DNA from 3 places in the Bacillus sp. FG16 genome. Region 2 is predicted to be linked to each of the others. Evidence: riboswitches for the same ligand, from Rfam matches in the RefSeq annotation. Region 2 holds a riboswitch; each other region holds the start of a gene.

Region 1 (3,283 bases), on a different contig from region 2:
GGATGTACTGGTGCAATCGTAGGTTACCAACCATTCGGTGGCTTTAACATGTCTGGTACAGACTCTAAAGCTGGTGGACCTGACTACTTAGCACTTCACATGCAAGCAAAAACTACTTCTGAAACTTTATAAGAAATAGTAGAGGAGCTCTTCACAAAATGTGAAGAGCTCCTTTTAAAATTGAAATCCCATATATTACCTTCGTTCGAAGGGGATGAGCTAAAACCTATTAATAGCGGGATAAACATGTGAACAGAAATAAAATGATGAGAAAAGTTGACTTATTAGTCATATTTTTTAGTATTCATTTTGAGAATTTCCTGTATAATACAATTTGAAAGAAAATCTATGGTTCGACAAGGAACACTCTTTTCGGTTTTGCTCACTGAAAGGAGTGTTTTTTTATGTAGCTAAAAATTCTTTCGTGCTTATTACATTTGCATATACGCCATTTAAACTAGCTAAAATTGTATTGTGAATATAAACAGCTGGTATAGTAGCGTTCTTAAAAGAAAGGTCTTTTGTAGCACAAGCATCGTGTATAACGGTACATTGAAATCCAAAATCAAATGCAGCCCTTACTGTAGCATCAATACACATATGAGTCATCATCCCGCATACGACGACATGTTCAATGTCTAAACGCTGTAATTGCTCTAGAAGATTAGTTTCTCGGAAGCTATTTGGATAATGTTTGAGTATAACTGTTTCTTCTCTAAGTGGACGGACCTTCTCATGAATATGTACACCTTCTGTATTAGGTAGGAAAAAAGTAGCGTCATCTTTTATAGCTACGTGTTGGATATGAAAAATAGGTTCGCTGTTTGTTCTAAAGTGTTGTAATAACTGATTAGCATATTCGCTTGCTTCTACTGGATTACGCAATTCCATCTTTCCATTTGGAAAATAATCGTTTTGAATATCGACGAGTAAAAGAGCTGTTTTCATATATTTATCTTCCTCCGAGTTTCATATTCAAATAAATTTATTCAATTCGTAGAGAGGATTCTCCTGTTTAAAAATATGAGGAAGAAGAATTTTACATAACTTTGAAAGTTACTATTTTCTTATGAATTTTCATCTGAAAATTTTAATAAAGGAATAATTAATATTTTTCTAAAAAATGTATTGACTCTTATTATTCTGAGTTCTATAATGAGAATTAATTAAACGACAATTAAATCGATACATTCTTATCCAGAGAGGTGGAGGGACTGGCCCTACGATACCTCAGCAACGGGTTTTTTAATACCGTGCTAACTCCAGCAAGCCATATAAAGGCTTGGAAGATGAGAAGATGTGAACGAGTACATATAAGTGCTCTCCTTCTTATCTTTATGGTTGATAAGAAGGAGAGCACTTTTTATTTTACCTCGAAAGCTCTACTTTAAGTTTTTACAGCATATAGGAGGGGGAAAAATGATTTCTTTTAACAATGTAAGTAAAGTGTATGAATCAGCTGGGCAATCTGTTCATGCGGTGGAGGATGTAACATTATCAGTTGAGAAAGGCGAAATTTTTGGCATTATCGGTTTTAGTGGCGCTGGAAAGAGTACATTATTACGCTTAGTAAATATGTTAGAGAGACCAACGGCAGGAACGATTTCAATAGATGATAAAGATATTACATCATTATCGACGAAAGAATTACGCAAACTAAGACAAAGAATCGGAATGATTTTTCAAAGCTTTAATTTATTTAATTCAAGAACAGTGTTTGGGAATATTGCTTATCCATTAAAGTTAGCGAAATTGCCAAAGAACGAGATAAAAGAACGAGTGAATGAACTGCTGAAGTTTGTAGGGTTAGAAGATAAAGCAAACTATTATCCAGAGCAGTTATCAGGGGGACAAAAGCAGCGAGTTGGCATTGCTAGAGCACTTGCGACATCGCCAGATATTCTTATATGTGATGAGGCAACATCAGCTTTAGATCCAGAAACAACGACAGAAATTCTAAACTTATTAAAGAAAGTAAATCGAGAATACAATTTAACGATTCTTCTTATTACACACGAAATGCATGTTGTGAAAGAAATTTGCCACCGTGTAGCTGTAATGGAGAAGGGAAAAGTTATTGAAGAAGGAAAACTGTTTGACGTTTTCACACAACCAAAAACAAAGACGACTCAAAACTTTGTACGTTCTGTTATTAATGATCATTTACCAGAAAGTGTTCTAGCGAAAATTCAAAATGGTGGTCAAATTTATCGTCTAACATTTACTGGTGAGGAGACAGGACAGCCGGTACTATCATATATCGCAAAAAACTATAACGTTGATGTAAATGTACTGTACGGAAATATTATTGAACTTCAAAATGTGCTATTTGGAAATCTGCTTGTAGAATTGCAAGGTGAGCAGAGGGAAATTCAAAAAGCATTACAACATCTAAGACTGCAAGTGCAGCTGAAGGAGGTAGAAGCTCATGCGAGTTGATTGGAGTATATTTTGGCCGCGCATACTAGATGCGACGGGGGATACCCTCTTAATGGTAATTGTAACCCTTATATTCGCTACAATTCTGGGTATACCTCTAGGTTTACTTTTGTATGTAACGAGAAAAGGAAACTTTTTAGAAAATAAATGGGTCTTTTCTATTCTTAACATCATAATTAATACAATTCGTCCGGTACCATTCATTATCTTTTTAGTAGCTTTAAGCCCACTAACAAGAAGTGTTATTGGAACGACGATTGGAACAGCAGCAGCAATTTTCCCGATGACGTTAGTCGCATCAATTGGTATTGCTAGAATGGTTGAAACAAATCTTGTTTCCGTTCCGAAAGGAGTAATTGAAGCAGCGCAAGCAATGGGCGCCTCGCCAATTAGAATCGTTTTTGAAATCCTTGTACCAGAAGCGTTAGCACCATTAATCTTAGGTGTCACATTTATGACAGTTGGTTTAATTGAATTTTCTGCAGTTGCTGGGCTTGTCGGTGGTGGCGGTCTTGGTGACTTGGCAATGACGTATGGTTATCAACGTTTTGATACATCAGTTATGTTCGTAACGGTTGTTTTACTTATTATTCTCGTGCAGATAGCTCAAAATTTAGGAAACTACTTTGCGAAAGTCTTGTTACGCAGATCATAAAAAGGAAAAGAGGAAAAGAAAATGAAGAAAATTTTAGCATTTGCATTATCAGCAATTGTAGGAGTCTCAGCATTAAGTGGCTGCTCAAGTGGAGACACGGGTGCAGGAGCGAAAGAAAAAGTAATTCGCGTCGGTGTAACTGGAACGGATGGAGACGCTTGGGAAATTTTGAAGAAAAAAGCTGAAAAA
Region 2 (3,283 bases):
TCCTAATAAGAAACGCGTGTGAACATTGTTCCGCGCGTTTTTTGTCTATCTAAAAGCGTGCTGCAATGAATAGAAGATTGGGGTTATGAGTTTTAGAGGAAATAAGGGAGGAATTTAAATGTATTTACACGGCACAAGCCGAATTAATGGGCAAGGACACTTAGAAATTGGAGGGTGCGATACGACGCAGCTAGCAAAGCAATACGGAACACCACTTTATGTATACGATGAAGAGTCTATTCGAGGAAAATGCCGAGCATTTCATCGTGCTTTTAAAGAAAGTGGTTTCTCTTATCAAGTAGCATATGCAAGCAAGGCGTTCTTGTGCATGGAGATGTGCCGAGTAGCTCGTGAAGAGAATATGTCATTAGACGTTGTTTCTGGAGGAGAATTATATACTGCGCTCCAAGCAGGATTTCCAGCATCACGTATTCATTTTCATGGAAATAATAAAACAGAAGAAGAGATAGTGATGGCTCTTCAGGCGAATATCGGTTGTTTTGTCGTAGATAATTTCTTTGAATTAGAAGTTTTACACGATTTAGCGATGCAACATGGAAAGTTTGTGAACATATTAATTCGTGTAACGCCTGGAGTAGAGGCGCACACACATGAATATATTACAACAGGCCAAGATGATTCGAAATTTGGATTTGGCGTTTCAAACGGTCAAGCGATGCAGGCAATTGGATTTGCTTTACAAAAATCCAATTATAATGTGCTAGGGATTCATTCACATATCGGATCGCAAATATTTGAAACAGCTGGCTTTGTTCGAGCGATTGAAGTTCTTCGCCAATTTTTAGAAGAAGTGAGAGAGCAAACAAACTATGTAGTAAAAGTGTTAAATGTAGGCGGGGGATTTGGAATACGCTACACAGAGTCGGATACACCGTTAACTCTTGAGACATATGTGCGAGCTGTAACAAGTGCAGTGAGAGAACAATTTACTGTATGTGAATATCCATTGCCAGAAATATGGATTGAACCAGGCCGTAGCATTGTAGGTGATGCTGGGACAACAATTTATACAGTTGGATCTGTGAAAGATATTCCTGGTATTCGGAAATATGTATCAGTCGATGGTGGAATGACAGATAATTTAAGACCTGCTTTATATAGTGCGCGTTATGAAGCAATGTTAGCGAATCGAGGGAATGATGAGAATGAGGAACTCGTTTCGATTGCGGGGAAATGTTGTGAGAGCGGAGATATGTTGATTTGGGATATTCATTTACCGAAAGTCGCTGCTGCTGATTTACTAGCAGTTTCCTGTACAGGAGCCTACGGGTACTCGATGGCGAATAATTACAATCGGATTCGAAGACCAGCCGTTGTCTTTGCAAAAGGCGGAACATCGCAAGTAGTTGTGGAACGCGAAACATATGAAAATATTATTGGGAACGATCGCATACGTATTAAAGAGCTTGTTTAAATAGAAAAAGGAGTTGTTCGGATGGGCAATTCCTTTTTTGTAAAATAAAATAATTAAAATATATCGGAAAACTAGGATTGAAAAAAATCAGAATTGTGATAAAATACAAATACAAAGCTTATCAAGAGAAGCGGAGGGAACTGGCCCGAAGAAGCTCGGCAACCTGCTTATAGAAAGCAAGGTGCTAAATCCAGCAAAATGGAATCCATTTTGAAAGATAAGGTAAAATATATTACCGAACAGTCTTTTCGAAATGGGAAAGATTTTTTTTATGAATAAAAAGGGGGGCTGTTCGCGTGAGTGTACGGGAACATTTTGATGAAGTATCCGAGAAGATTGAAGCGATGCTTGCTGATATGAAATATGGCTCAATTACAATTGTTGTGCAAGATGGAAAAGTAATTCAGTTAGAGAAAAGTGAAAAAGTACGTTTAAAGTGAAAAGCGCTGACTAGAAAAACTAGAGGCGATTTTAACCTATTTTCATTAGGTTAAAATCGTCTTTTTGCTTTTACAGGGGGAAAAAACATGTTGACGTATGAAACGTGGGAAGAAAATGTTGTTTCGTTTTCGGAAGAAGATGAAACGAAAGGTGCGCTATCAGTATTAAATTGGGCTTATGAAGAGTATAAAGATGAAATCGTCTACGCATGTAGCTTTGGGGTGGAAGGTATGGTATTGCTGCACCTTATAAACCAAGTAAATCCATCTGCTAAAGTTGTATTTTTGGATACAAATGTTCATTTTCAAGAAACATATGAATTAATTCAAAGAGTGAGGGAACGATTTCCTTCATTGAATATTATAGAAAAGCAGCCAGAACTTACACTTGATGAACAGGCGAAGTTGCATGGTGAAAAACTGTGGGAGAGCAATCCGAATCTTTGTTGTAAGATTAGAAAAATTTTACCTTTAGAAAAATCATTAGTCGTGGAAAAAGCATGGATATCGGGCTTAAGAAGGGAACAATCAGAAACACGTAAGCATACAAAGTTTATAAATCAAGATCATCGTTTTCAATCTATTAAAGTTTGTCCACTCATTCATTGGACGTGGAAAGAAGTTTGGCGATATGTATACAAACATAGCTTGCCGTATAACCCGTTGCATGATGTTGGCTATCCAAGTATTGGGTGTGAGAAATGTACTTTACCTGTAGGGGATGGTGGCGATTCAAGAGATGGTAGATGGGCTGGGAAAGTGAAAACCGAATGTGGTCTTCATTATCAATAAGATGAATCTTGAAATAAAGCTAAGAGGGGATATAGAAAATGAGCACAGTAAACGAATTAGTAAACCGTATAGATGAGACATATGACGTATCACAAATTGAAAAAGAAATTAAATTAGACAACATTGCTTTAAGTGATTTAGAACTATTGGCGACAGGTGGATATAGCCCGCTTACTGGTTTTTTGGGGAAGGAAGATTATGATTCAGTCGTAGAAACGCTTCGTTTAGCAAATGGTAGTGTGTGGAGTATACCAATTACATTACCGGTAACAGAAGAAGTCGCAGAAAGCCTGAAGACCGGAGAGGAAGTAAAGCTTGTCAACAATGGAAATATATATGGTGCTATTCAAATAGAAGATATTTTCGTACCAGATAAAGAAAAAGAAGCGTTACTTGTATATAAAACAACGGATGAGGCTCATCCAGGAGTGAAAAAATTATATGAACGACCAAACGTTTACGTTGGAGGAACTATTATTCTAACAAAACGCTTTGAAAATAATCAATTTCCTTCTTATCATTTAGACCCAATTGAAACGAGAGAAGAATTTAAAAAACGTGGGTGGAAAACAGTAGTCGGATTTCAAACGAGAAACCCGGTACATCGTGCCCATGA
Region 3 (3,283 bases), on a different contig from region 2:
GAATTGATACTTGTTGGTTTAACCCAGAAAGTAAATTAAATGATAGTGGAATTATACCGACATATGAAGTGCATAATTTTGAAGAGTTAGAAGCGTTATTAAAGCAGCGCGTGTAATAAAAAAATAGGCAGTGGAGCTTTCGTCCCCACTGCCTATTTTGATTAATTTGTAGTTTTGTTATGTTTTGGAAGTGGAAAGGCATTCCCGATAGCAGCTGCACCAAGCATTGGCAATAGCAAATTAAGCGGGAAAAACATAAGTAATAGTAATGTTATAGCTATTGGCTTTCGTAACGCATAGCTCGAAATTGCTGTCGTTACGATGGCAACAGATGCTACTGGATCTATAGGAAGAATAGATGCTACAGCGTATCCGATACTTGACCCAGAAAATATAATTGGGAAGATATGTCCACCTCGCCACCCTGTGTTCAAACAAACGGCAGTAATGCACAACTTTAAAATCCCTGAAAGAAGTAGTATCCACAAAGATAAATGGCTCCATTCAACAACTAATTCTTTTAATTGATGTTCCCCTGAAAATAATGTGTATGGAAGAAAAGTTCCTGCAATTCCTAATAAAATACCACCGAGAATTCCGAGTGTCAGCTTGTATTCTCTAAAAGGGTGAATTAACTTCTCTAATGTGAATTCTAACTTGAAATAAAAGAAACCAACTATAGCACCGATACTAGCAAGTGGAAGAAATGCGATCCATTCATTGAAAGAAAGTGAACCTTCCCCGAAATCAACAATAAAGGATCCACGATTATCGAGTTTACTCAGTAGTAAATAAACAGAAAAACCTGCGAAGGTAGTAGCTAAGTATACAATCGCCTTTTTTCCTTTAGAAAAAGCAGCAATTTGTTCTCCCTCATTTTCATTCGGTGCTAAATAACCGAATAATGGTGCGTTGAAAATGACACTTAAAGTAGCGCCAATTCCGATCTCGGTTAGCTCATCCATACCCTTCAAGGCAAATTTAAAGCGATCCCCTATCCATGTGCAAAGTCCGCCTATAATTCCAACTAGTGCGGCTTCTGGACCAAGACTAGCACCGAAAATTAAAACAATAATCGCGGTTAAAGTAGCCCGATGGACAAAGCGATATTCGATTCGACCAGTTTTTTTATATTCAGTCATCACTTCAGGCATAAGGCGTGGGTATGTACCGAAATATTTTTGTGATAGACCAACGAGGACCCCGCCAATTATTGTTACGCAAAGGGTGTAATAAGAGGGAAAAGAGAGAACTTCAGGCAAGTATCCCCAAATAAAGTGGATTCCAATATTTATTGTGACTAAAAATAACCAAACTGTAGCTCCTACTATAGATCCTAGAAGAATGCCATATAGAGCAAGTATGTACTGTATATCTTTTTTATCTGTCATGTTATACCTCCGTTATGTAAATCTTAGTAGGGAAAAAAGTGAAATATACTAGTGGAAAATGGATTGAATATATATAGTATCTTTTTGAGAGGATCGCCTATTCAACATGTAGGCTAAATTTTGGAGAATTTGAATTTATAGGTTAAATTACTTATTTAATTTTATAGACTGATTTGAGGTTTTTAAAGGTCTTTTTTGAAATAGATTAGAATATATTTCTTTTGTTGCTTTATATGAAATTGTTAACGTTTATTTTAGAACATTCAGAAAAACAGTTTGACATTAGGAAATTATTGCTATAAAATCAACGGTAATTGCATAGTCTTATCAAGAAAAGGTGGAGGGACAGGCCCGATGAAACCTTGGCAACAGCCGTATAACGGAATTGTGCCAAATCCTGCAGGTAGTAATCCTGAGAGATAAGAAAGAGCCTTTAGAGCGTGTTTTCAAACTGCTCCTTTCTTGTTTTCAGGAAAGGGGCAGTTTTTTATTTTGTATAAAAGAAAGGAGAATGAGAGATGGGAGAATCATGGGGAAAAGGAACGATTTGTGTGCAAGGTGGCTATACGCCAAAGAATGGTGAACCACGTGTTTTACCACTTTATCAAAGTACAACGTATAAATACGATACTTCAGATGATTTAGCAGCCCTATTTAACTTAGAGGCAGAAGGATATATTTATACGCGTATTGGAAACCCTACTCTAGCCGCATTTGAGCAGAAGTTATCAGATTTAGAAGGCGGTGTAGGAGCTGTTGCAACGGCTTCTGGGCAAGCAGCCATTATGCTCGCAGTTTTAAATATTTGTAGTAGTGGAGACCATTTGCTTTGCTCTTCAACGGTTTACGGGGGAACGTTTAATTTATTTGGAGTGAGTTTGCGTAAACTTGGCATTGATGTTACGTTCTTTAATCCAAATTTAACGGCAGATGAAATTGCGGCACTTGCTAATGACAAGACGAAACTCATTTATGCAGAATCATTAGGAAATCCAGCGATGAACGTTTTAAATTTCAAAGAATTTTCAGCTGCCGCTAAAGAATTAGAGGTACCTTTTATCGTTGATAATACATTAGCAACTCCTTATTTATGCCAAGCGTTTGAACATGGGGCGAATATTATTGTTCATTCTACGACGAAATATATCGATGGGCATGCGAGCTCCTTAGGCGGTATTGTAATTGACGGTGGAAACTTTGATTGGACAAATGGAAAATATCCTGAGCTTGTTGAACCAGATCCAAGTTATCACGGTGTAAGTTACGTTCAAAACTTTGGTGCAGCAGCGTATATTGTGAAAGCACGTGTTCAGCTATTAAGAGATTATGGGAATTGTATGAGCCCATTCAATGCATATATTAGCAATATTGGCTTAGAGACTTTACATTTACGAATGGAGCGTCATAGCGAAAATGCTCTCGCGGTTGCTAAGTGGCTTGCTAATCATGAACGTATTGAATGGGTGAATTATCCGGGATTAGATAGTAATGAAAATTACTCGTTAGCACAAAAGTATTTGAAAAAAGGTGCTAGTGGGGTTTTAACATTTGGGATTAAAGGGGGATTAGAAGCAGCAAAAGAATTTATCGCAAATGTAAAACTAGCAACTCTCGTAACACACGTAGCTGATGCACGAACTTGCGTTATACATCCTGCTAGTACGACGCATAGACAATTAAGTGCTGAAGATCAGCGTTTAGCTGGTGTTACATCTGATTTAATTCGTTTATCGGTTGGTATAGAAGATGTTTCTGATATTATTGCAGATTTGGAAGCAGCTCTAGTTGGAGGCAAAACACATGCCGATCATAATTGATAAAGATTTACCGGCTCGCAAAGTGTTGCAAAAAGAAAATATTTTTGTAATGACGAAGGAGCGAGCAGAAACACA

What was found. A riboswitch is a leader RNA that binds a small molecule or an ion and turns the genes downstream of it on or off. The one in region 2 is predicted to bind S-adenosylmethionine.
Region 1: linked by a shared signal. The riboswitch ahead of ACODS7_RS20890 (methionine ABC transporter ATP-binding protein) and the one ahead of ACODS7_RS12690 (YezD family protein) in region 2 are both predicted to bind S-adenosylmethionine.
Region 3: linked by a shared signal. The riboswitch ahead of ACODS7_RS11745 (bifunctional O-acetylhomoserine aminocarboxypropyltransferase/cysteine synthase) and the one ahead of ACODS7_RS12690 (YezD family protein) in region 2 are both predicted to bind S-adenosylmethionine.

What each region holds. Positions count from the first base shown of each region.
Region 1 covers NZ_JBMDKC010000063.1:14,394-17,676, forward strand. Annotated here, with positions in the region: gene pruA (L-glutamate gamma-semialdehyde dehydrogenase) at 1-132, shown strand, start outside; gene ACODS7_RS20885 (cysteine hydrolase family protein) at 403-948, opposite strand; SAM riboswitch class I at 1,191-1,296, shown strand; gene ACODS7_RS20890 (methionine ABC transporter ATP-binding protein) at 1,420-2,439, shown strand; gene ACODS7_RS20895 (methionine ABC transporter permease) at 2,429-3,094, shown strand; gene ACODS7_RS20900 (MetQ/NlpA family ABC transporter substrate-binding protein) at 3,116-3,283, shown strand, end outside.
Region 2 covers NZ_JBMDKC010000028.1:31,856-35,138, reverse strand. Annotated here, with positions in the region: gene lysA (diaminopimelate decarboxylase) at 119-1,435, shown strand; SAM riboswitch class I at 1,551-1,659, shown strand; gene ACODS7_RS12690 (YezD family protein) at 1,732-1,875, shown strand; gene ACODS7_RS12685 (phosphoadenylyl-sulfate reductase) at 1,963-2,667, shown strand; gene sat (sulfate adenylyltransferase) at 2,706-3,283, shown strand, end outside.
Region 3 covers NZ_JBMDKC010000025.1:30,958-34,240, reverse strand. Annotated here, with positions in the region: gene ACODS7_RS11755 (YjjG family noncanonical pyrimidine nucleotidase) at 1-116, shown strand, start outside; gene ACODS7_RS11750 (chloride channel protein) at 162-1,391, opposite strand; SAM riboswitch class I at 1,713-1,817, shown strand; gene ACODS7_RS11745 (bifunctional O-acetylhomoserine aminocarboxypropyltransferase/cysteine synthase) at 1,910-3,208, shown strand; gene metA (homoserine O-acetyltransferase MetA) at 3,192-3,283, shown strand, end outside.